Regions from separate parts of the Ectobacillus sp. JY-23 genome, predicted to be linked through region 4. Evidence: a T-box and tRNA genes for the amino acid it is inferred to sense, from the RefSeq annotation. Region 4 holds a T-box; the other regions hold tRNA genes.

Region 1 (4,529 bases), 100 kb from region 4:
GCGGGAGACAGTGTCAGGTGGGCAGTTTGACTGGGGCGGTCGCCTCCTAAAATGTAACGGAGGCGCCCAAAGGTTCCCTCAGAATGGTTGGAAATCATTCGAAGAGTGTAAAGGCATAAGGGAGCTTGACTGCGAGACCTACAAGTCGAGCAGGGACGAAAGTCGGGCTTAGTGATCCGGTGGTTCCGCATGGAAGGGCCATCGCTCAACGGATAAAAGCTACCCCGGGGATAACAGGCTTATCTCCCCCAAGAGTCCACATCGACGGGGAGGTTTGGCACCTCGATGTCGGCTCATCGCATCCTGGGGCTGTAGTCGGTCCCAAGGGTTGGGCTGTTCGCCCATTAAAGCGGTACGCGAGCTGGGTTCAGAACGTCGTGAGACAGTTCGGTCCCTATCCGTCGCGGGCGCAGGAAATTTGAGAGGAGCTGTCCTTAGTACGAGAGGACCGGGATGGACGCACCGCTGGTGTACCAGTTGTTCTGCCAAGGGCATCGCTGGGTAGCTATGTGCGGACGGGATAAGTGCTGAAAGCATCTAAGCATGAAGCCCCCCTCAAGATGAGATTTCCCATAGCGTCAAGCTAGTAAGATCCCTGAAAGATGATCAGGTTGATAGGTCAGAGGTGGAAGCGCGGCGACGTGTGGAGCTGACTGATACTAATCGATCGAGGGCTTAACCAAAAAGCAGAAGCGAGCGTTTAGCGAGCTGGAGCTAGATTATGCACTTGTTATCCAGTTTTGAAGGAACATGCCTTCAAAAGAGCGTAGCTCTTTAAAAAAACATGTTGACATCTCATGAGAAATCATTATAATAATGATTGTCTCTAAAAAAAGTCTAGTGATGATGGCAAAGAGGTCACACCCGTTCCCATACCGAACACGGAAGTTAAGCTCTTTTGCGCCGAGGGTAGTTGGGACCTTGTCCCTGTGAGAGTAGGACGTCGCTAGGCAATGGAGGATTAGCTCAGCTGGGAGAGCACCTGCCTTACAAGCAGGGGGTCGGCGGTTCGATCCCGTCATCCTCCACCATATGCCGGCTTAGCTCAATTGGCAGAGCAACTGACTTGTAATCAGTAGGTTGGGGGTTCAAGTCCTCTAGCCGGCACCAGATTTATGGCGGTCGTGGCGAAGTGGTTAACGCATCGGATTGTGGCTCCGACATTCGTGGGTTCGATTCCCATCGATCGCCCTTTTAAATATTGCGGGTGTGGCGGAATTGGCAGACGCACCAGACTTAGGATCTGGCGCCTTTGGCGTGGGGGTTCGAGTCCCTTCACCCGCACCAATATATGCGGAAGTAGTTCAGTGGTAGAATACAACCTTGCCAAGGTTGGGGTCGCGGGTTCGAATCCCGTCTTCCGCTTATGCCGGGGTGGCGGAACTGGCAGACGCACAGGACTTAAAATCCTGCGGTAGGTGACTACCGTACCGGTTCGATTCCGGTCCTCGGCACTTAAATATGCGCCCGTAGCTCAATTGGATAGAGCATCTGACTACGGATCAGAAGGTTATGGGTTCGAATCCTTTCGGGCGCGTTATACGGGAAGTGGCTCAGCTTGGTAGAGCACCTGGTTTGGGACCAGGGGGTCGCAGGTTCAAATCCTGTCTTCCCGATTTCATGGGGCCTTAGCTCAGCTGGGAGAGCGCCTGCCTTGCACGCAGGAGGTCAGCGGTTCGATCCCGCTAGGCTCCACTTTTATTATGATGGCGGTGTAGCTCAGCTGGCTAGAGCGTACGGTTCATACCCGTAAGGTCGGGGGTTCGATCCCCTCCGCCGCTACCATAAAAGGACCTTTAGCTCAGCTGGTTAGAGCAGACGGCTCATAACCGTCCGGTCGTAGGTTCGAGTCCTACAAGGTCCACCAAAGCTTCATATCATGGAGGAATACCCAAGTCTGGCTGAAGGGATCGGTCTTGAAAACCGACAGGCGGTGAAAGCCGCGCGGGGGTTCGAATCCCTCTTCCTCCGCCATTATTTTATGAAGCAAATAGAATGAATTATCGTCGCGGGGTGGAGCAGTCCGGTAGCTCGTCGGGCTCATAACCCGAAGGTCGCAGGTTCAAATCCTGTCCCCGCAACCAAGGTCCCGTGGTGTAGCGGTTAACATGCCTGCCTGTCACGCAGGAGATCGCCGGTTCGATCCCGGTCGGGACCGCCATTTTGGCTCGGTAGCTCAGTCGGTAGAGCAGAGGACTGAAAATCCTCGTGTCGGCGGTTCGATTCCGTCCCGAGCCACTTCTTATTTTATAAAGATTTGATGCCGGCTTAGCTCAATTGGCAGAGCAACTGACTTGTAATCAGTAGGTTGGGGGTTCAAGTCCTCTAGCCGGCACCATTTGTTTATAAAGCAACATCATCGTTAGCCATTAGCTCAGTCGGTAGAGCACGATCGAATAAGCTTCGTAGCATAGACTACAGCGTACTCATCGAGCTGCGACTTGAATAAGCTTACTGAGATGAGGACGTCATATACAAAGGTATAACCCTTGTATAAATTCTTTTATTGTTATGAGCCATTAGCTCAGTCGGTAGAGCATCTGACTTTTAATCAGAGGGTCGAAGGTTCGAGTCCTTCATGGCTCACATTTCATGCGGGTGTAGTTTAGTGGTAAAACAAGAGCCTTCCAAGCTCTGGTCGTGAGTTCGATTCTCATCACCCGCTCCAAGGGCCTATAGCTCAGCTGGTTAGAGCGCACGCCTGATAAGCGTGAGGTCGATGGTTCGAGTCCATTTAGGCCCATTTTTAATATAATTGATTATTCCGCAATAGCTCAGCGGTAGAGCAATCGGCTGTTAACCGATAGGTCGTAGGTTCGAATCCTACTTGCGGAGCCATATAGAGAAGTACCCAAGTGGCTCAAGGGGCTCCCCTGCTAAGGGAGTAGATCGCGATAGCGGTGCGAGGGTTCGAATCCCTTCTTCTCTGCCACGGCCCGTTGGTCAAGTGGTTAAGACACCGCCCTTTCACGGCGGTAACACGGGTTCGAATCCCGTACGGGTCATACTGAAAACGTCAGCGAATAGAGTCGCTGGCGTTTTTTGTTTTATATTTTTAGATGGATGAGGAGATTAACCTTTTACAACCCTCATTGTTTATAAAACCTTTCTTTCTATAATCTTATGTGAAAAAGTTCACAAATTAATCATATATGTGAATTGATTCACAAACTTAACGTGCTACAATATAAATGTAAACAGCAATGATGCACATATACTTAATACAAATACGCACCGAACAAAGGAGAGCGAGTGACAATGAGAGAAAACATTAATCGTGTAGTGTTAATTGGTACAGGAGCAGTAGGCTGCAGCTATGCGTATGCGATGTTAAACCAAGGCATTGCCGAAGAATTGGTGTTAGTGGATGTCAACGAAGCAAAAGCTGAAGGGGAAGCGATGGACTTAAAGCACGGTATTCCATTCGCCCCGTCTCCAACAAAAATTTGGGACGGTAGCTATGCAGATTGTAAAGACGCAGACCTTGTCGTTATTACCGCAGGTCTTCCACAAAAACCAGGTGAAACTCGATTAGATCTCGTTGAAAAAAACACAAAAATCTTTAAGCAAATTGTACGCGGCGTCATGGACAGCGGCTTTGACGGCATCTTTTTAGTCGCGACAAACCCTGTTGACATTTTAACATACGTAACCTGGAAGGAATCTGGTCTGCCGAAAGAGCGTGTTATCGGTTCTGGTACAACTTTAGATACAGCGCGCTTCCGCTATATGCTGAGTGAATACTTTGAGGTAGACGCTCGAAACGTGCATGCCTATATTATCGGTGAACATGGCGATACAGAGCTACCGGTATGGAGCCATGCTTCCATTGGTGTACGTAAATTAGAAAAGTTTTTAGAAGACCCAGACTACAGACAGGACGAATTGGATGATATTTTCGTAAATGTGCGCGATGCAGCGTATCATATTATTAATCGTAAAGGCTCCACATACTATGGGATTGGGATGTCTCTCGCTCGCGTAACAAAAGCAATTTTAAATAATGAAAACTGTATTTTGACAGTGTCTGCGTATCTTGAAGGAGAATACGGTCAGCAAAATGTATATATCGGTGTTCCGGCCATCATTAATCGAAGTGGTATTCGAGAGATTATGGAGCTGGAGTTGAATGAGGAAGAACAAGGAAAATTTGAGCATTCTGTGAAGGTATTGAAGGAAACGATGGCACCGGTGTTGTAGGTTTAATGTATAATGGCTTGTTGGAAGGAGAAGGCGATAGCCTTCTTCCTTTATTTTTACCAAAAAGAAACTTTCTTGGTTAAGAAGAATGAATTGACATGCTACAATAACAACAGAAAACTTCCATACATATTTTCCTCAAACCAAACACCCGCTCCTCGAGTGTTTTTTACAAACAATTTTCCTCACAGCTACTTCTTCTTTACAAAATTCACCTATCATTAAAACCAGCACCTTCTTTTCGACAAACATTTTTGCACGAAAAAGTATGTCATGAATGAGCATCAAGGATTACTTATTTTCTGATTAATCAAAATAATATAACACTA
Region 2 (4,529 bases), 1.1 Mb from region 4:
CGTGTTTCTAATACTTCAAAAGCAATTGGTTCTTTTCCTTTTACTGCAATCGGTTCTTTTATAACCTTTGCTGGCTCCCATACATTATTAAATAAAAATTCCTTGTCATTGACAGGGTTTCTTTTTTCCATATAAAGATCCTGTACATCTGGTCCAACATTGGTAACGCCCCAAGCAATAAAATCGTTATGCCCGAGAATAATACCGGGAATGCCAGCGAATATAACGCCGCTTACATTCACACCTGGTCCACTCAGTTTTGTTTGGTACCAGATAGCAGGTGTTCCTAAAGAAAGGTGAGGATCATCCGCAAGCATTGGTTTGCCAGACTTAGTTTTAGATCCGCTTACAACCCAATTATTACTACCATTAAAAGGGTTAGGAATTACTGCCTGAACAAAGCGATTGGATATATCCAAGGAGGTTTCTTCAATAGCTGAGATGATTGCCGGTGCATCGTCTGGATATGCAGGGAATAACTCTAATGCCTTTTCTGTTGATACAGTTTTCAAAAGGTGATATCGAAAAGCTTGCCCTTGCCAATGTCCACCTAAATCAAATGCCATGTATTTACCAATCGCCAAGGAGTCAATAGGTGTCCAAAGTTCAGGCTCATACCTAAGCAACGTGAATTCGATTGGAAGTCTATTTTTCTTTTTAGCCCCCATAATAAATGCATTTACACCGTTAGCATACCACTTTAATACATCTTTTGCTTCTTTAGAATAAGAATCGTATGATAATTCCGCTGCTCTTCTTAAACCAAATGTACGAAAAAACTTATCTCTCTCTATAGTTGCTTCACCAATAACTTCGCTTAGTCGCCCAGATGCTTGTCTGCGACTTAAATCCATTTGAAATAAACGATCTTGTGCAGTAATGTATCCCTGAGCCATATATAAGTCTTGTAAACTATTTGCTTTAATATGTGGTACACCAGTTGCATCTCTTATAATTCTCACTTGCCCTTGAAGTCCATCTATGGCAATTACACCAGAAACTTGTGGAAGACTTCGTTTTATATACAATGTACCTGCTGTATAAGCAACACCTGCAATAGAGATGAGAAAGACTAATGTGATAGCTAAGAGTCTTTTCCACCTTCGCGTCTTCACCCGCTTTTCCACTAATAGTTGTTCCATTCAATTCCCCCCTTATATATGAAATTTCGCTGTATATAACATTCTTCCTTCATTACATAAAAAGAGTTATTTTATATCTGACACACATAAGAAACTTTCTTTACTAGGTATAAGTTAAAAATAAAGACTATATTAAAACCTGACGTTGCTAATTGGCACTTGTTGATGGGAGTGAGGCGGATGGAACACATGTGGGAAAAGTGAGTAAAGGAGAGACGTTGCAGGCGAATAGCGCCGAGTCGACTCCCTGACTGCCCGCGGAAAGCGAACAAACCTCCATAACGGAAATCAGCAACGAACTTTCACAGAGCCTAAATAAAAATATACAAAAAAAACCAGTGCGAATGCACTGGCTTTTGGTATGACCCGTACGGGATTCGAACCCGTGTTACCGCCGTGAAAGGGCGGTGTCTTAACCACTTGACCAACGGGCCTTAATGGCTCCGCAAGTAGGATTCGAACCTACGACCTATCGGTTAACAGCCGATTGCTCTACCGCTGAGCTATTGCGGAATATATCACTAATGGGCCTAAATGGACTCGAACCATCGACCTCACGCTTATCAGGCGTGCGCTCTAACCAGCTGAGCTATAGGCCCACGTGTTTGGCAGGGGTAGTAGGAATCGAACCCACACCGGAGGTTTTGGAGACCTCTGTTCTACCTTTAAACTATACCCCTAATCGATGCCGGCTAGAGGACTTGAACCCCCAACCTACTGATTACAAGTCAGTTGCTCTGCCAATTGAGCTAAGCCGGCTTATAAAGAAAAGTGATATGTAAATTAAGAAGTGGCTCGGGACGGAATCGAACCGCCGACACGAGGATTTTCAGTCCTCTGCTCTACCGACTGAGCTACCGAGCCATAAAAATGGCGGTCCCGACCGGGATCGAACCGGCGATCTCCTGCGTGACAGGCAGGCATGTTAACCGCTACACCACGGGACCTTGGTTGCGGGGACAGGATTTGAACCTGCGACCTTCGGGTTATGAGCCCGACGAGCTACCGGACTGCTCCACCCCGCGACAATCATGAATTATTTAATTTACCATTCATATAAAATAAATGGCGGAGGAAGAGGGATTCGAACCCCCGCGCGGCTCTCACCGCCTGTCGGTTTTCAAGACCGATCCCTTCAGCCGGACTTGGGTATTCCTCCGTATGGAGCCTAGCGGGATCGAACCGCTGACCTCCTGCGTGCAAGGCAGGCGCTCTCCCAGCTGAGCTAAGGCCCCATGAAATCGGGAAGACAGGATTTGAACCTGCGACCCCCTGGTCCCAAACCAGGTGCTCTACCAAGCTGAGCCACTTCCCGTATAACGCGCCCGAAAGGATTCGAACCCATAACCTTCTGATCCGTAGTCAGATGCTCTATCCAATTGAGCTACGGGCGCATAAACAACTGTATATATTTTGTGTGATATAAAATACAGTATAAGCGGAAGACGGGATTCGAACCCGCGACCCCAACCTTGGCAAGGTTGTATTCTACCACTGAACTACTTCCGCATATATTGGTGCGGGTGAAGGGACTCGAACCCCCACGCCGAAGGCGCCAGATCCTAAGTCTGGTGCGTCTGCCAATTCCGCCACACCCGCAAAATGTGAGCCATGAAGGACTCGAACCTTCGACCCTCTGATTAAAAGTCAGATGCTCTACCGACTGAGCTAATGGCTCATAATTATGGCTGGGCTAGCTGGATTCGAACCAACGAATGACGGAGTCAAAGTCCGTTGCCTTACCGCTTGGCGATAGCCCATCAAAAATGGTGGAGGGGGACGGATTCGAACCGCCGAACCCTGAGGGAGCGGATTTACAGTCCGCCGCGTTTAGCCACTTCGCTACCCCTCCGATATATGGTGGAGGATGACGGGATCGAACCGCCGACCCTCTGCTTGTAAGGCAGATGCTCTCCCAGCTGAGCTAATCCTCCGTAAAAAAAGCCCAAATTGGGCATTGCCTAGCGACGTCCTACTCTCACAGGGACAAGGTCCCAACTACCCTCGGCGCAAAAGAGCTTAACTTCCGTGTTCGGTATGGGAACGGGTGTGACCTCTTTGCCATCATCACTAGACATATGAAGGCATGTTCCTTCAAAACTGGATAACAAGTGTATAATCTAGCTTCAGCTTGCTAAACGCTCGCTTCTGCTTTTTTTGGTTAAGCCCTCGATCGATTAGTATCAGTCAGCTCCACACGTCGCCGCGCTTCCACCTCTGACCTATCAACCTGATCATCTTTCAGGGATCTTACTAGCTTGACGCTATGGGAAATCTCATCTTGAGGGGGGCTTCATGCTTAGATGCTTTCAGCACTTATCCCGTCCGCACATAGCTACCCAGCGATGCCCTTGGCAGAACAACTGGTACACCAGCGGTGCGTCCATCCCGGTCCTCTCGTACTAAGGACAGCTCCTCTCAAATTTCCTGCGCCCGCGACGGATAGGGACCGAACTGTCTCACGACGTTCTGAACCCAGCTCGCGTACCGCTTTAATGGGCGAACAGCCCAACCCTTGGGACCGACTACAGCCCCAGGATGCGATGAGCCGACATCGAGGTGCCAAACCTCCCCGTCGATGTGGACTCTTGGGGGAGATAAGCCTGTTATCCCCGGGGTAGCTTTTATCCGTTGAGCGATGGCCCTTCCATGCGGAACCACCGGATCACTAAGCCCGACTTTCGTCCCTGCTCGACTTGTAGGTCTCGCAGTCAAGCTCCCTTATGCCTTTACACTCTTCGAATGATTTCCAACCATTCTGAGGGAACCTTTGGGCGCCTCCGTTACATTTTAGGAGGCGACCGCCCCAGTCAAACTGCCCACCTGACACTGTCTCCCGCCCCGATAGAGGGGCGCGGGTTAGAACTTCAATACAGCCAGGGTAGTATCCCACCGACGCCTCCACCGAAGCTGGCGCTCCGGGTTCATAGGCTCCTACCTATCCTGTACAAGCTGTACCAAAATTCAATATCAGGCTACAGTAAAGCTCCACGGGGTCTTTCCGTCCTGTCGCGGGTAACCTGCATCTTCACAGGTACTATAATTTCACCGAGTCTCTGGTTGAGACAGTGCCCAAATCGTTACACCTTTCGTGCGGGTCGGAACTTACCCGACAAGGAATTTCGCTACCTTAGGACCGTTATAGTTACGGCCGCCGTTTACTGGGGCTTCGGTTCAAAGCTTCGCTTGCGCTAACCTCTCCCCTTAACCTTCCAGCACCGGGCAGGTGTCAGCCCCTATACTTCGCCTTGCGGCTTCGCAGAGACCTGTGTTTTTGCTAAACAGTCGCTTGGGCCTTTTCACTGCGGCTCTCGCTAGAGAGCACCCCTTCTCCCGAAGTTACGGGGTCATTTTGCCGAGTTCCTTAACCAGAGTTCTCTCGCACAC
Region 3 (4,529 bases), 970 kb from region 4:
TTAAGGAACTCGGCAAAATGACCCCGTAACTTCGGGAGAAGGGGTGCTCTCTAGCGAGAGCCGCAGTGAAAAGGCCCAAGCGACTGTTTAGCAAAAACACAGGTCTCTGCGAAGCCGCAAGGCGAAGTATAGGGGCTGACACCTGCCCGGTGCTGGAAGGTTAAGGGGAGAGGTTAGCGCAAGCGAAGCTTTGAACCGAAGCCCCAGTAAACGGCGGCCGTAACTATAACGGTCCTAAGGTAGCGAAATTCCTTGTCGGGTAAGTTCCGACCCGCACGAAAGGTGTAACGATTTGGGCACTGTCTCAACCAGAGACTCGGTGAAATTATAGTACCTGTGAAGATGCAGGTTACCCGCGACAGGACGGAAAGACCCCGTGGAGCTTTACTGTAGCCTGATATTGAATTTTGGTACAGCTTGTACAGGATAGGTAGGAGCCTATGAACCCGGAGCGCCAGCTTCGGTGGAGGCGTCGGTGGGATACTACCCTGGCTGTATTGAAGTTCTAACCCGCGCCCCTACATCGGGGCGGGAGACAGTGTCAGGTGGGCAGTTTGACTGGGGCGGTCGCCTCCTAAAATGTAACGGAGGCGCCCAAAGGTTCCCTCAGAATGGTTGGAAATCATTCGAAGAGTGTAAAGGCATAAGGGAGCTTGACTGCGAGACCTACAAGTCGAGCAGGGACGAAAGTCGGGCTTAGTGATCCGGTGGTTCCGCATGGAAGGGCCATCGCTCAACGGATAAAAGCTACCCCGGGGATAACAGGCTTATCTCCCCCAAGAGTCCACATCGACGGGGAGGTTTGGCACCTCGATGTCGGCTCATCGCATCCTGGGGCTGTAGTCGGTCCCAAGGGTTGGGCTGTTCGCCCATTAAAGCGGTACGCGAGCTGGGTTCAGAACGTCGTGAGACAGTTCGGTCCCTATCCGTCGCGGGCGCAGGAAATTTGAGAGGAGCTGTCCTTAGTACGAGAGGACCGGGATGGACGCACCGCTGGTGTACCAGTTGTTCTGCCAAGGGCATCGCTGGGTAGCTATGTGCGGACGGGATAAGTGCTGAAAGCATCTAAGCATGAAGCCCCCCTCAAGATGAGATTTCCCATAGCGTCAAGCTAGTAAGATCCCTGAAAGATGATCAGGTTGATAGGTCAGAGGTGGAAGCGCGGCGACGTGTGGAGCTGACTGATACTAATCGATCGAGGGCTTAACCAAAAAAGCAGAAGCGAGCGTTTAGCTCCGCAGGGCAAATGTTCTTGTGACAGAAACGTTGATAGACGTTGGCGGAACAAGGTTATTTGACCGGATGGAGCTGCGAGCTGGAGCTAGATTATGAATATACACTATGTTATCCAGTTTTGAAGGAATATGATATTTCTTCTTGACAGATTTTCTTCTGTCAGTATAATAATAAGAGTCTGGTAATGATGGCAAAGAGGTCACACCCGTTCCCATACCGAACACGGAAGTTAAGCTCTTTTGCGCCGATGGTAGTTGGGACCTTGTCCCTGTGAGAGTAGGACGTTGCCAGGCTTACATTATTCCGCAATAGCTCAGCGGTAGAGCAATCGGCTGTTAACCGATAGGTCGTAGGTTCGAATCCTACTTGCGGAGCCATTTAAATGGAGAGCTGTCCGAGAGGCCGAAGGAGCACGATTGGAAATCGTGTATACGTCATAAGCGTATCGAGGGTTCGAATCCCTCGCTCTCCGCCATAATCTGGCCCGTTGGTCAAGTGGTTAAGACACCGCCCTTTCACGGCGGTAACACGGGTTCGAATCCCGTACGGGTCACCATATAGTGGAGGATTAGCTCAGCTGGGAGAGCACCTGCCTTACAAGCAGGGGGTCGGCGGTTCGATCCCGTCATCCTCCACCATATAAATAAAAAGTCAAGTTATTTATTATCGTCGCGGGGTGGAGCAGTCCGGTAGCTCGTCGGGCTCATAACCCGAAGGTCGCAGGTTCAAATCCTGTCCCCGCAACCAAGGTCCCGTGGTGTAGCGGTTAACATGCCTGCCTGTCACGCAGGAGATCGCCGGTTCGATCCCGGTCGGGACCGCCATTTTGGCTCGGTAGCTCAGTCGGTAGAGCAGAGGACTGAAAATCCTCGTGTCGGCGGTTCGATTCCGTCCCGAGCCACTTTTAAACAAAAATTGATTTTCTTCATACGCCGGCTTAGCTCAATTGGCAGAGCAACTGACTTGTAATCAGTAGGTTGGGGGTTCAAGTCCTCTAGCCGGCACCATTGTGGAGGGGTAGCGAAGTGGCTAAACGCGGCGGACTGTAAATCCGCTCCCTCAGGGTTCGGCGGTTCGAATCCGTCCCCCTCCACCATTTAGGGGTATAGTTTAAAGGTAGAACAGAGGTCTCCAAAACCTCCGGTGTGGGTTCGATTCCTACTACCCCTGCCAAACAAAATATGGCGGTCGTGGCGAAGTGGTTAACGCATCGGATTGTGGCTCCGACATTCGTGGGTTCGATTCCCATCGATCGCCCCATTTTATTTGCGCTAAAGTGAATAAATGAGATATAATGCATTTATGACATATTGGGCTATCGCCAAGCGGTAAGGCAACGGACTTTGACTCCGTCATTCGTTGGTTCGAATCCAGCTAGCCCAGCCATATGCGGAAGTAGTTCAGTGGTAGAATACAACCTTGCCAAGGTTGGGGTCGCGGGTTCGAATCCCGTCTTCCGCTCCATATAACGGCGGCATAGCCAAGTGGTAAGGCCAAGGTCTGCAAAACCTTTATCCACCGGTTCGAATCCGGTTGCCGCCTCCATGCCGGTGTGGCGGAATTGGCAGACGCGCACGACTCAAAATCGTGTTCCTCTGGAGTGCCGGTTCGACCCCGGCCACCGGTATACAAGAAAGAGATGTTCTGTTAATCAGAGCATCTCTTTTTATTTGGCTCTTTTCTAAAAGATTGTTGTTTTTAGATAGGTTTCTTCGTTTAAGGTTGGTTGGAGCGGAAGGTGCGAGACTCCTGCGGGAGCAGCGGGTTAGAGGCTCACCGCACGCCCCGCGGAAAGCGAGCAACCTGGAGTGGAAATCAACCACTCCCCACTACTTGTTACAAAGCAACAAAGTTTGCGAAAACAGCCTTTTATTTAGACGGCGGAAAAAGCCTGTGAAAATCCCGCAGGAACATAGCACTAAGGAGGCCCCTGACGTCTCGCGGGAGGTAACAGCAAACTTTAATGAAGCCATATTTTATAATAAGTAAGAATGTTACATACAAAAAAGCTGCCAGGTACTGGCAGCTTTTTATTACCCATAATACGGAGAAATCATTAAGTACACCACAACACCTGTAAAGCTTACATATAACCAAATCGGCATAGACCATCTTACAATTTTACGATGTTTTGTAAGCTGTCCTGTCCATCCCCAAATTAAGGAGAATAGAGCAAGCGGAACAATAATGGCAGCTAATACACTATGTGTAATTAAAATGAAGAAATATACAGTTCGAATAAAGCCTTCACCACCAAAGTGTGTTGGCTCTGATAGGTATTGATGCGTTAAGTATGATACACAAAAGAGCAATGTAGTGGTAAAAGCAGCAAGAATAAAGCGTTTATGCAACGTAATATTTTTCTTTTTAATAAAATAAAGTGCTGCTACTAAAAATATAAACGTAAAGCTATTTAAAACAGCGTTAATGCGGGGCAAAATAGAAGTATCAAAACTAACTTCTCCTTCGTATCCGACAGGTCCGAAGAACAGTAGCAAAATAATGGCATTAACGACAATAGAAAGCGTAACAACAAATGCGGTATAGTTGCGTCCGCTTGTCTCATTGTTTGGTGTGTTCATTGCAAAGCCTCCTCGAGCAGTATATTATCCTTTCTATTTTAACATGTTCCAAATAAAAACGTGTGTCAAAAGTTTGAACAAGTTATGATGAAAAAGCATGGAACACCTTGCTCCATGCTTTCATGTCTCTATATATTAGTGTTGGTTATTCGGCAGTACTTTATCGGGATGCCCTTTTCCTTGAGAGCGCTTATTCTTTTCCTGCTTTTTTTGCTGTGTATGCAATGCTTCAACGAAATTTTGTTTACTATCCATTATGTGTCTCTCCTTTTTTGGTTCTTCTGTATTACTGTTTCCTTTTGTCGTTACGTTATACTTGTGGCAATATTGTGTCATGTGTGCAGGACAATAGACTCATGAACAAAACCTTGTTATCATGGGTAATGTGCTCGATTTGAGACCATACTACATATATAAAATACGTAAAGAGGAAGATTGCATGAAGTCTAAAAACATGTCCATTATATTAATTATTTTCTCCATTGCTTTTCTCATTTTGGGTGGTACTATCGCTTATAGTATTTATCAAAAGAAGAAGGAAGGGGAAGCAGATCCCTTTCAATACACAAATCAGCAAACACTTGGTAATAAAGAAGCGAATATACATGTTGTAGAGTTTGGTGATTTTAAATGCCCCGCATGTCGTACATGGGATAACACCGTACTTCCGCAATTGAAGCAAGAATATGTTGACACAGGGAAAGTACAGTT
Region 4 (4,529 bases):
TGAATTCCCCAAAAAACAGCATAGCTCCCTATGCTGCCTCGTTACGATTTATATAAATCATGTCTGTTTACAGGCTGCGGTGGCTGTTCGAGCCAGCCGCGTTCAACCATGACGTTAAAGCCTTCGCTACTGTAGCTGATAATTTCCGCAATAATTTTTAAATAACGAGCGGCTAAATCCTTGCGCATAGACGTTCCAAGTGCGCTTGCGAGCGAGGAGATACCAGCTGCTGTTGTGGCGGTAACCAGGAACATAATTAAGTGATCAGAAAACGGCGGTGTCGTAGAATTTGTGACCTCCATGCTGAGGGGGATACACCCTAGTTGTTCATCCTCTTTTAGCATTTTGTTGAATACTTCAATTTGCTTTTCCGCTAATGTTTTGCCTTTGATTAAATACTCTTTGATGTTTTTGTCATGTGTAACCTGAATAAGCCCCATCATGAGAAGAACGCCGATGTAATTACGTTCGATTGCAAAAAACAATTCACTTAGCTCAATGACATTCATAGGTTGCTGCTCACCAAACCAAGAATCGAGAAAAGAATGACCTTGCGTCATAAATTGCACGTCCAGCGGATAGATAATTTTTGGTGGGCGGTCATAGATACCTTTTGCTAACATCAGGTGCAGGCACTTTTCATAGATAACGGTTGAAGTGGTTAAAAACTCATGAAACAAGTCAACTAAATCCTTACGCGCCACCTTGGTTAAAAAGGTAGCGTAGCTTGGCAATGACATTTGTCCAACGCGATAAATAAAGCTAAGTGAAAAGAGATCGGTGTATAAAGCAGGTGCCGATAAATCAACATCTTTGTCGCTAAAGCCGCGCGGGACTGGAAACTGCTCCGCTTCAAAAATGCTTTTGATTTTGGCTAAATTACTCTCTTCAAATTGCAAAATCTCTTCAATAAGCGGTCGAATTTCGTTGTCTTGAATATGCTGCAAGAAATGCGTATAAAAGCATGTAGTGGCGCTGTTTTGAATATATGTAGTCCAGAGTGCTGTAATCTCGGGTGTAGTCAATAAAATACGTTCAGACATGGCTGCTCCTCCTTTTTAATAGGTTGTGCAGTAGGTTGCTTTATATGTAGTACTTATGTATAATTAGAAAAATCAAACAAAAGCAATGACGAGGAAAAGTAGCATGATGTTATTCTTTACAGAGAGCTCCGGTAGCTGAAAAGGAGTAAGAATGCACACGTGAACAATGGCCTCCGAGCTCCGTGCTGAACGTATAGACTAGTAGGTGTCGGCGAGATTTGCCCCTCGTTATCAAGGTCACAGTATCGAGCAATAGCTCCGTACATGTTGAGGCCGATTTTTTCGGTGAATTAAGGTGGTACCACGGGATACAAAGCCCCGTCCTTATCTATTTAGATAAGGACGGGGCTTTTTTACTTTAAAGGAGGAATGGGACATGAATATTTTTATCGGCGGCGCTTGGCCGTATGCAAACGGATCGCTTCATCTTGGTCACATTGCTAGTTTATTACCAGGAGACGTGTTAGCACGTTACCATCGTTTAAAAGGAGATAACGTATTGTATGTTTCAGGCAGTGACTGCAATGGTACACCAATTGTGATACGTGCAAAGCGGGAGGGAGTAAGTCCTACAGAAATTGCTGACCGCTATCATGAGGAGTTTCATGCCTGCTTTACAAAGCTGGGATTTACGTTTGACCATTATACACGCACAGACGCAACACATCATCATGAAACGGTTCACAATATTTTTTTACAGCTGCTTGCAAATGGTTATATCTATCAAAAAGAAATACAGCAAACGTACTGCGAAACATGTGCACAGTTTTTGCCCGACCGTTATGTAGAAGGAAATTGTCCGCATTGCGGCCAGCATGCACGTGGTGATCAATGTGACTTTTGCTCTACTATCCTGGATCCAATGGATTTATTAGATAAAACGTGCCAGCTATGCGGCACACAGCCAACTGTACGTGATACAAAGCATTTTTATCTTGCATTGCAGGCTTTTCAGGAGCGGCTAGAAAAATATGTGGAGGACTATAAGCAAAATTGGCGTGATAATGCAGTACAGTTAACGGAACGCTATTTACGAGAGGGATTGCAGGATAGAGCGGCGTCCCGAGATTTGCCTGTGGGTGTGAGCGTTCCTGTAGCTGGATATGAGGAAAAGAAAATCTATGTGTGGATTGAGGCGGTATCAGGTTATTATTCAGCTGGTAGGCATAATCCACAGTTTTGGCAAAGCGATACGAAAACCTATTACGTGCACGGCAAAGACAATATCCCGTTTCATACGATTATTTGGCCCGCTATTTTAATGGGAACGGGGAACTCCGCGCTCCCGCAGTATATCGTGTCTAATGAGTATCTTACGCTTGAGAAAAAGAAAATTTCTACAAGCCGCAATTGGGCCGTATGGGTGCCAGATGTATTAGAGAGATATCACCCGGATTCTCTTCGCTACTTTTTAACGATGAATGCACCAGAAAACCGCGATACCGATTTTTCGTGGCGAGAATTTATCTATAGTCATAATAGTGAATTGCTTGGTGCTTACGGTAACTTTGTAAACCGAACGTTGAAGTTTGCTGAAAAGAACTATGGGTGCGAGCTTCCGGTAGGCCAAGTCGATGCTGCTATCAAAATGAGGATAGAAGCGCTGTATCCGTTAGTAGGAGGCTTAATTGAAGAAACATCCTTTAAGCAGGCTTTGGAGGAAATCTTCTCTCATATTCGGGGTGCCAATAAGTATTTTGACGAGCGTGAGCCTTGGAAGCACGTTGGAAGTGAAGGGTGTGCAAATACAATTGTGACTTGTATGTATCTGATTGCCAATTTTGCGCAGCTGTTGCACCCGTTTTTGCCGTTCTCGAGTCAGACCGTGCAAGGCATGCTTGGATTAGATGAATTAGGCTGGGGCGCTATTGAACCGCCTGCTCACATTCATCATGTACAACCGTTATTTGCACGTATTGATGTCAAACAAATAGAGGAAGAGCTGCAGAGGCTGCATCACTCCTCCATAAAGTCATAAGATGACCAGCAGCGATTCATTTGTATGCCTTTTTCTTCAGCATATAAATCGCCCCATTTGCACATTTCAAACAGAGTTGGTTGAATCTTTTTGCCAAGGTCGGTTGTTGTATATTCAACACGAGGAGGTACCTCTTCGTATACAGTACGCATGACAAGGCCATGGTCTTCCAGCTCGCGCAGCTGCTGGGTCAGCATCTTTTGGGTAATGCCGGGCATGGCGCGTTTTAGTTCATTAAAACGCTTCGTGCCCTCGTTTAAATTCCAGAGAATGAGAACCTTCCATTTACCGCCGATAATGTCGATAACCATATTAATTGCACAGTGGTATTCTTGGTTTAATTGCTTCATGCTCGTTCTCCTTTAGTATCCAAATGGAAACCAGTTACAAAATAGTGCCTACTTGTTTCCTTTTCTTCTAGTATATATTATATACCATGTAAGACAAACTACATGTAAGCTTACATTAAGGAGCTGATATAGATGAAAGCATTGTTACTTCACGAAAAAGGACAATGGAAAGATATGAAAATTGAAGAGGTGAGCGCGCCAACGCCTCAAAAAGGGGAAGTATTGGTTGAGGTGCATGCTGCAGGCTTAAATCCCGTTGATTATAAAACAGGCACAAACGGCAATCCAAACTGGGTATATCCACATATTTTGGGCTTAGATGTTGCAGGTGTAATCGCAGAAGTCGGCGAAGGTGTGACGGAATGGAAGAAAGGCGATCGTGTTGTATATCATGGCGATTGGATTCGCCCGGGCGGTTATGCACAGTATTCCATTACAACAGCACAAACGGTGTCTCGTATTCCAGACAGCGTTTCGTTTGAGGATGCCGCAGCTATTCCAACTGCGGGCTATACGGCTTATCAAGCACTATTCCGCAAACTGCCGCTTAATCGTATTCACACAATTTTGATTCACGGCGGTGCCGGCGGTGTAGGCGGATTTGGCGTACAGCTGGCGAAATTGGCAGGTAAAACAGTTATTTCCACAGCGTCTGCTCATAATCATGAATACGTCAAATCACTGGGCGCGGATTATGTCATTGATTACCGGGAAGAAAACGTAAAAGAAAGAATTATGGAGATTACAAACGGCCGCGGTGTCGATGCGGTTGTCGATGCGGTAAGCAGACAAAGTGCAACAGATTCACTAGACATGCTGGCATTTATGGGACACATCGTATATATCGCCGGTACACCTGATTTTGCACACATCAAGCCATTTACCAAAGTGGTGTCTTACCACGAAATTGCCCTTGCGGCAGCACATCAAGCAGACTTCGAATCTCAAAAGGATTTAGCGGTTATGGGAGATGAGATGCTTGCATTACTGGCGGAAGGTAAAATCTCTTCTTTGCTGGAAGAAGTTATCTCTTTTGAAGAAGTACCAGCAGCCCTTGCTCGTTTGTCTGAACGTCACGTGAAAGGCAAGATTGTAGCAAAAATTAAATAAAATCATAAAACGAGGATAGGTCACGCTATCCTCGTTTTTACTACCTGC

The links. A T-box is a leader RNA that pairs with one kind of tRNA and senses whether it is charged. The one in region 4 lies ahead of metG (methionine--tRNA ligase), so its partner is inferred to be a tRNA-Met.
Region 1: it has a tRNA-Met gene. The T-box ahead of metG (methionine--tRNA ligase) is inferred to sense a tRNA for this amino acid. The anticodon was not compared.
Region 2: it has a tRNA-Met gene. The T-box ahead of metG (methionine--tRNA ligase) is inferred to sense a tRNA for this amino acid. The anticodon was not compared.
Region 3: it has a tRNA-Met gene. The T-box ahead of metG (methionine--tRNA ligase) is inferred to sense a tRNA for this amino acid. The anticodon was not compared.

The regions. Positions count from the first base shown of each region.
Region 1 covers NZ_CP095462.1:1,944,468-1,948,996, reverse strand. Annotated here, with positions in the region: rRNA gene MUG87_RS10160 (23S ribosomal RNA) at 1-683, shown strand, start outside; rRNA gene rrf (5S ribosomal RNA) at 837-952, shown strand; tRNA gene MUG87_RS10150 (tRNA-Val) at 956-1,031, shown strand; tRNA gene MUG87_RS10145 (tRNA-Thr) at 1,035-1,110, shown strand; tRNA gene MUG87_RS10140 (tRNA-His) at 1,119-1,191, shown strand; tRNA gene MUG87_RS10135 (tRNA-Leu) at 1,204-1,287, shown strand; tRNA gene MUG87_RS10130 (tRNA-Gly) at 1,294-1,365, shown strand; tRNA gene MUG87_RS10125 (tRNA-Leu) at 1,369-1,454, shown strand; tRNA gene MUG87_RS10120 (tRNA-Arg) at 1,464-1,537, shown strand; tRNA gene MUG87_RS10115 (tRNA-Pro) at 1,543-1,616, shown strand; tRNA gene MUG87_RS10110 (tRNA-Ala) at 1,623-1,695, shown strand; tRNA gene MUG87_RS10105 (tRNA-Met) at 1,709-1,785, shown strand; tRNA gene MUG87_RS10100 (tRNA-Ile) at 1,791-1,867, shown strand; tRNA gene MUG87_RS10095 (tRNA-Ser) at 1,882-1,974, shown strand; tRNA gene MUG87_RS10090 (tRNA-Met) at 2,008-2,084, shown strand; tRNA gene MUG87_RS10085 (tRNA-Asp) at 2,086-2,161, shown strand; tRNA gene MUG87_RS10080 (tRNA-Phe) at 2,166-2,238, shown strand; tRNA gene MUG87_RS10075 (tRNA-Thr) at 2,263-2,338, shown strand; tRNA gene MUG87_RS10070 (tRNA-Lys) at 2,514-2,586, shown strand; tRNA gene MUG87_RS10065 (tRNA-Gly) at 2,595-2,668, shown strand; tRNA gene MUG87_RS10060 (tRNA-Ile) at 2,670-2,743, shown strand; tRNA gene MUG87_RS10055 (tRNA-Asn) at 2,764-2,838, shown strand; tRNA gene MUG87_RS10050 (tRNA-Ser) at 2,842-2,932, shown strand; tRNA gene MUG87_RS10045 (tRNA-Glu) at 2,934-3,005, shown strand; gene MUG87_RS10040 (L-lactate dehydrogenase) at 3,259-4,200, shown strand.
Region 2 covers NZ_CP095462.1:3,191,643-3,196,171, reverse strand. Annotated here, with positions in the region: gene MUG87_RS16195 (penicillin acylase family protein) at 1-1,142, opposite strand, end outside; tRNA gene MUG87_RS16190 (tRNA-Glu) at 1,505-1,576, opposite strand; tRNA gene MUG87_RS16185 (tRNA-Asn) at 1,581-1,655, opposite strand; tRNA gene MUG87_RS16180 (tRNA-Ile) at 1,668-1,741, opposite strand; tRNA gene MUG87_RS16175 (tRNA-Trp) at 1,749-1,822, opposite strand; tRNA gene MUG87_RS16170 (tRNA-Thr) at 1,829-1,901, opposite strand; tRNA gene MUG87_RS16165 (tRNA-Phe) at 1,934-2,006, opposite strand; tRNA gene MUG87_RS16160 (tRNA-Asp) at 2,014-2,089, opposite strand; tRNA gene MUG87_RS16155 (tRNA-Met) at 2,091-2,167, opposite strand; tRNA gene MUG87_RS16150 (tRNA-Ser) at 2,209-2,301, opposite strand; tRNA gene MUG87_RS16145 (tRNA-Ala) at 2,305-2,377, opposite strand; tRNA gene MUG87_RS16140 (tRNA-Pro) at 2,384-2,457, opposite strand; tRNA gene MUG87_RS16135 (tRNA-Arg) at 2,463-2,536, opposite strand; tRNA gene MUG87_RS16130 (tRNA-Gly) at 2,580-2,651, opposite strand; tRNA gene MUG87_RS16125 (tRNA-Leu) at 2,658-2,741, opposite strand; tRNA gene MUG87_RS16120 (tRNA-Lys) at 2,748-2,820, opposite strand; tRNA gene MUG87_RS16115 (tRNA-Gln) at 2,828-2,902, opposite strand; tRNA gene MUG87_RS16110 (tRNA-Tyr) at 2,910-2,994, opposite strand; tRNA gene MUG87_RS16105 (tRNA-Val) at 3,001-3,076, opposite strand; rRNA gene rrf (5S ribosomal RNA) at 3,102-3,217, opposite strand; rRNA gene MUG87_RS16095 (23S ribosomal RNA) at 3,300-4,529, opposite strand, start outside.
Region 3 covers NZ_CP095462.1:3,012,720-3,017,248, forward strand. Annotated here, with positions in the region: rRNA gene MUG87_RS15230 (23S ribosomal RNA) at 1-1,211, shown strand, start outside; rRNA gene rrf (5S ribosomal RNA) at 1,414-1,529, shown strand; tRNA gene MUG87_RS15240 (tRNA-Asn) at 1,539-1,613, shown strand; tRNA gene MUG87_RS15245 (tRNA-Ser) at 1,621-1,711, shown strand; tRNA gene MUG87_RS15250 (tRNA-Glu) at 1,718-1,792, shown strand; tRNA gene MUG87_RS15255 (tRNA-Val) at 1,799-1,874, shown strand; tRNA gene MUG87_RS15260 (tRNA-Met) at 1,907-1,983, shown strand; tRNA gene MUG87_RS15265 (tRNA-Asp) at 1,985-2,060, shown strand; tRNA gene MUG87_RS15270 (tRNA-Phe) at 2,065-2,137, shown strand; tRNA gene MUG87_RS15275 (tRNA-Thr) at 2,168-2,243, shown strand; tRNA gene MUG87_RS15280 (tRNA-Tyr) at 2,248-2,332, shown strand; tRNA gene MUG87_RS15285 (tRNA-Trp) at 2,336-2,409, shown strand; tRNA gene MUG87_RS15290 (tRNA-His) at 2,421-2,496, shown strand; tRNA gene MUG87_RS15295 (tRNA-Gln) at 2,548-2,622, shown strand; tRNA gene MUG87_RS15300 (tRNA-Gly) at 2,626-2,700, shown strand; tRNA gene MUG87_RS15305 (tRNA-Cys) at 2,707-2,781, shown strand; tRNA gene MUG87_RS15310 (tRNA-Leu) at 2,783-2,863, shown strand; gene MUG87_RS15315 (DUF420 domain-containing protein) at 3,270-3,818, opposite strand; gene MUG87_RS15320 (DUF4023 family protein) at 3,954-4,073, opposite strand; gene MUG87_RS15325 (DsbA family protein) at 4,258-4,529, shown strand, end outside.
Region 4 covers NZ_CP095462.1:2,046,197-2,050,725, reverse strand. Annotated here, with positions in the region: gene MUG87_RS10705 (DUF3231 family protein) at 42-1,043, opposite strand; T-box leader at 1,120-1,372, shown strand; gene metG (methionine--tRNA ligase) at 1,420-3,021, shown strand; gene MUG87_RS10695 (winged helix-turn-helix transcriptional regulator) at 3,000-3,371, opposite strand; gene MUG87_RS10690 (zinc-binding dehydrogenase) at 3,504-4,481, shown strand.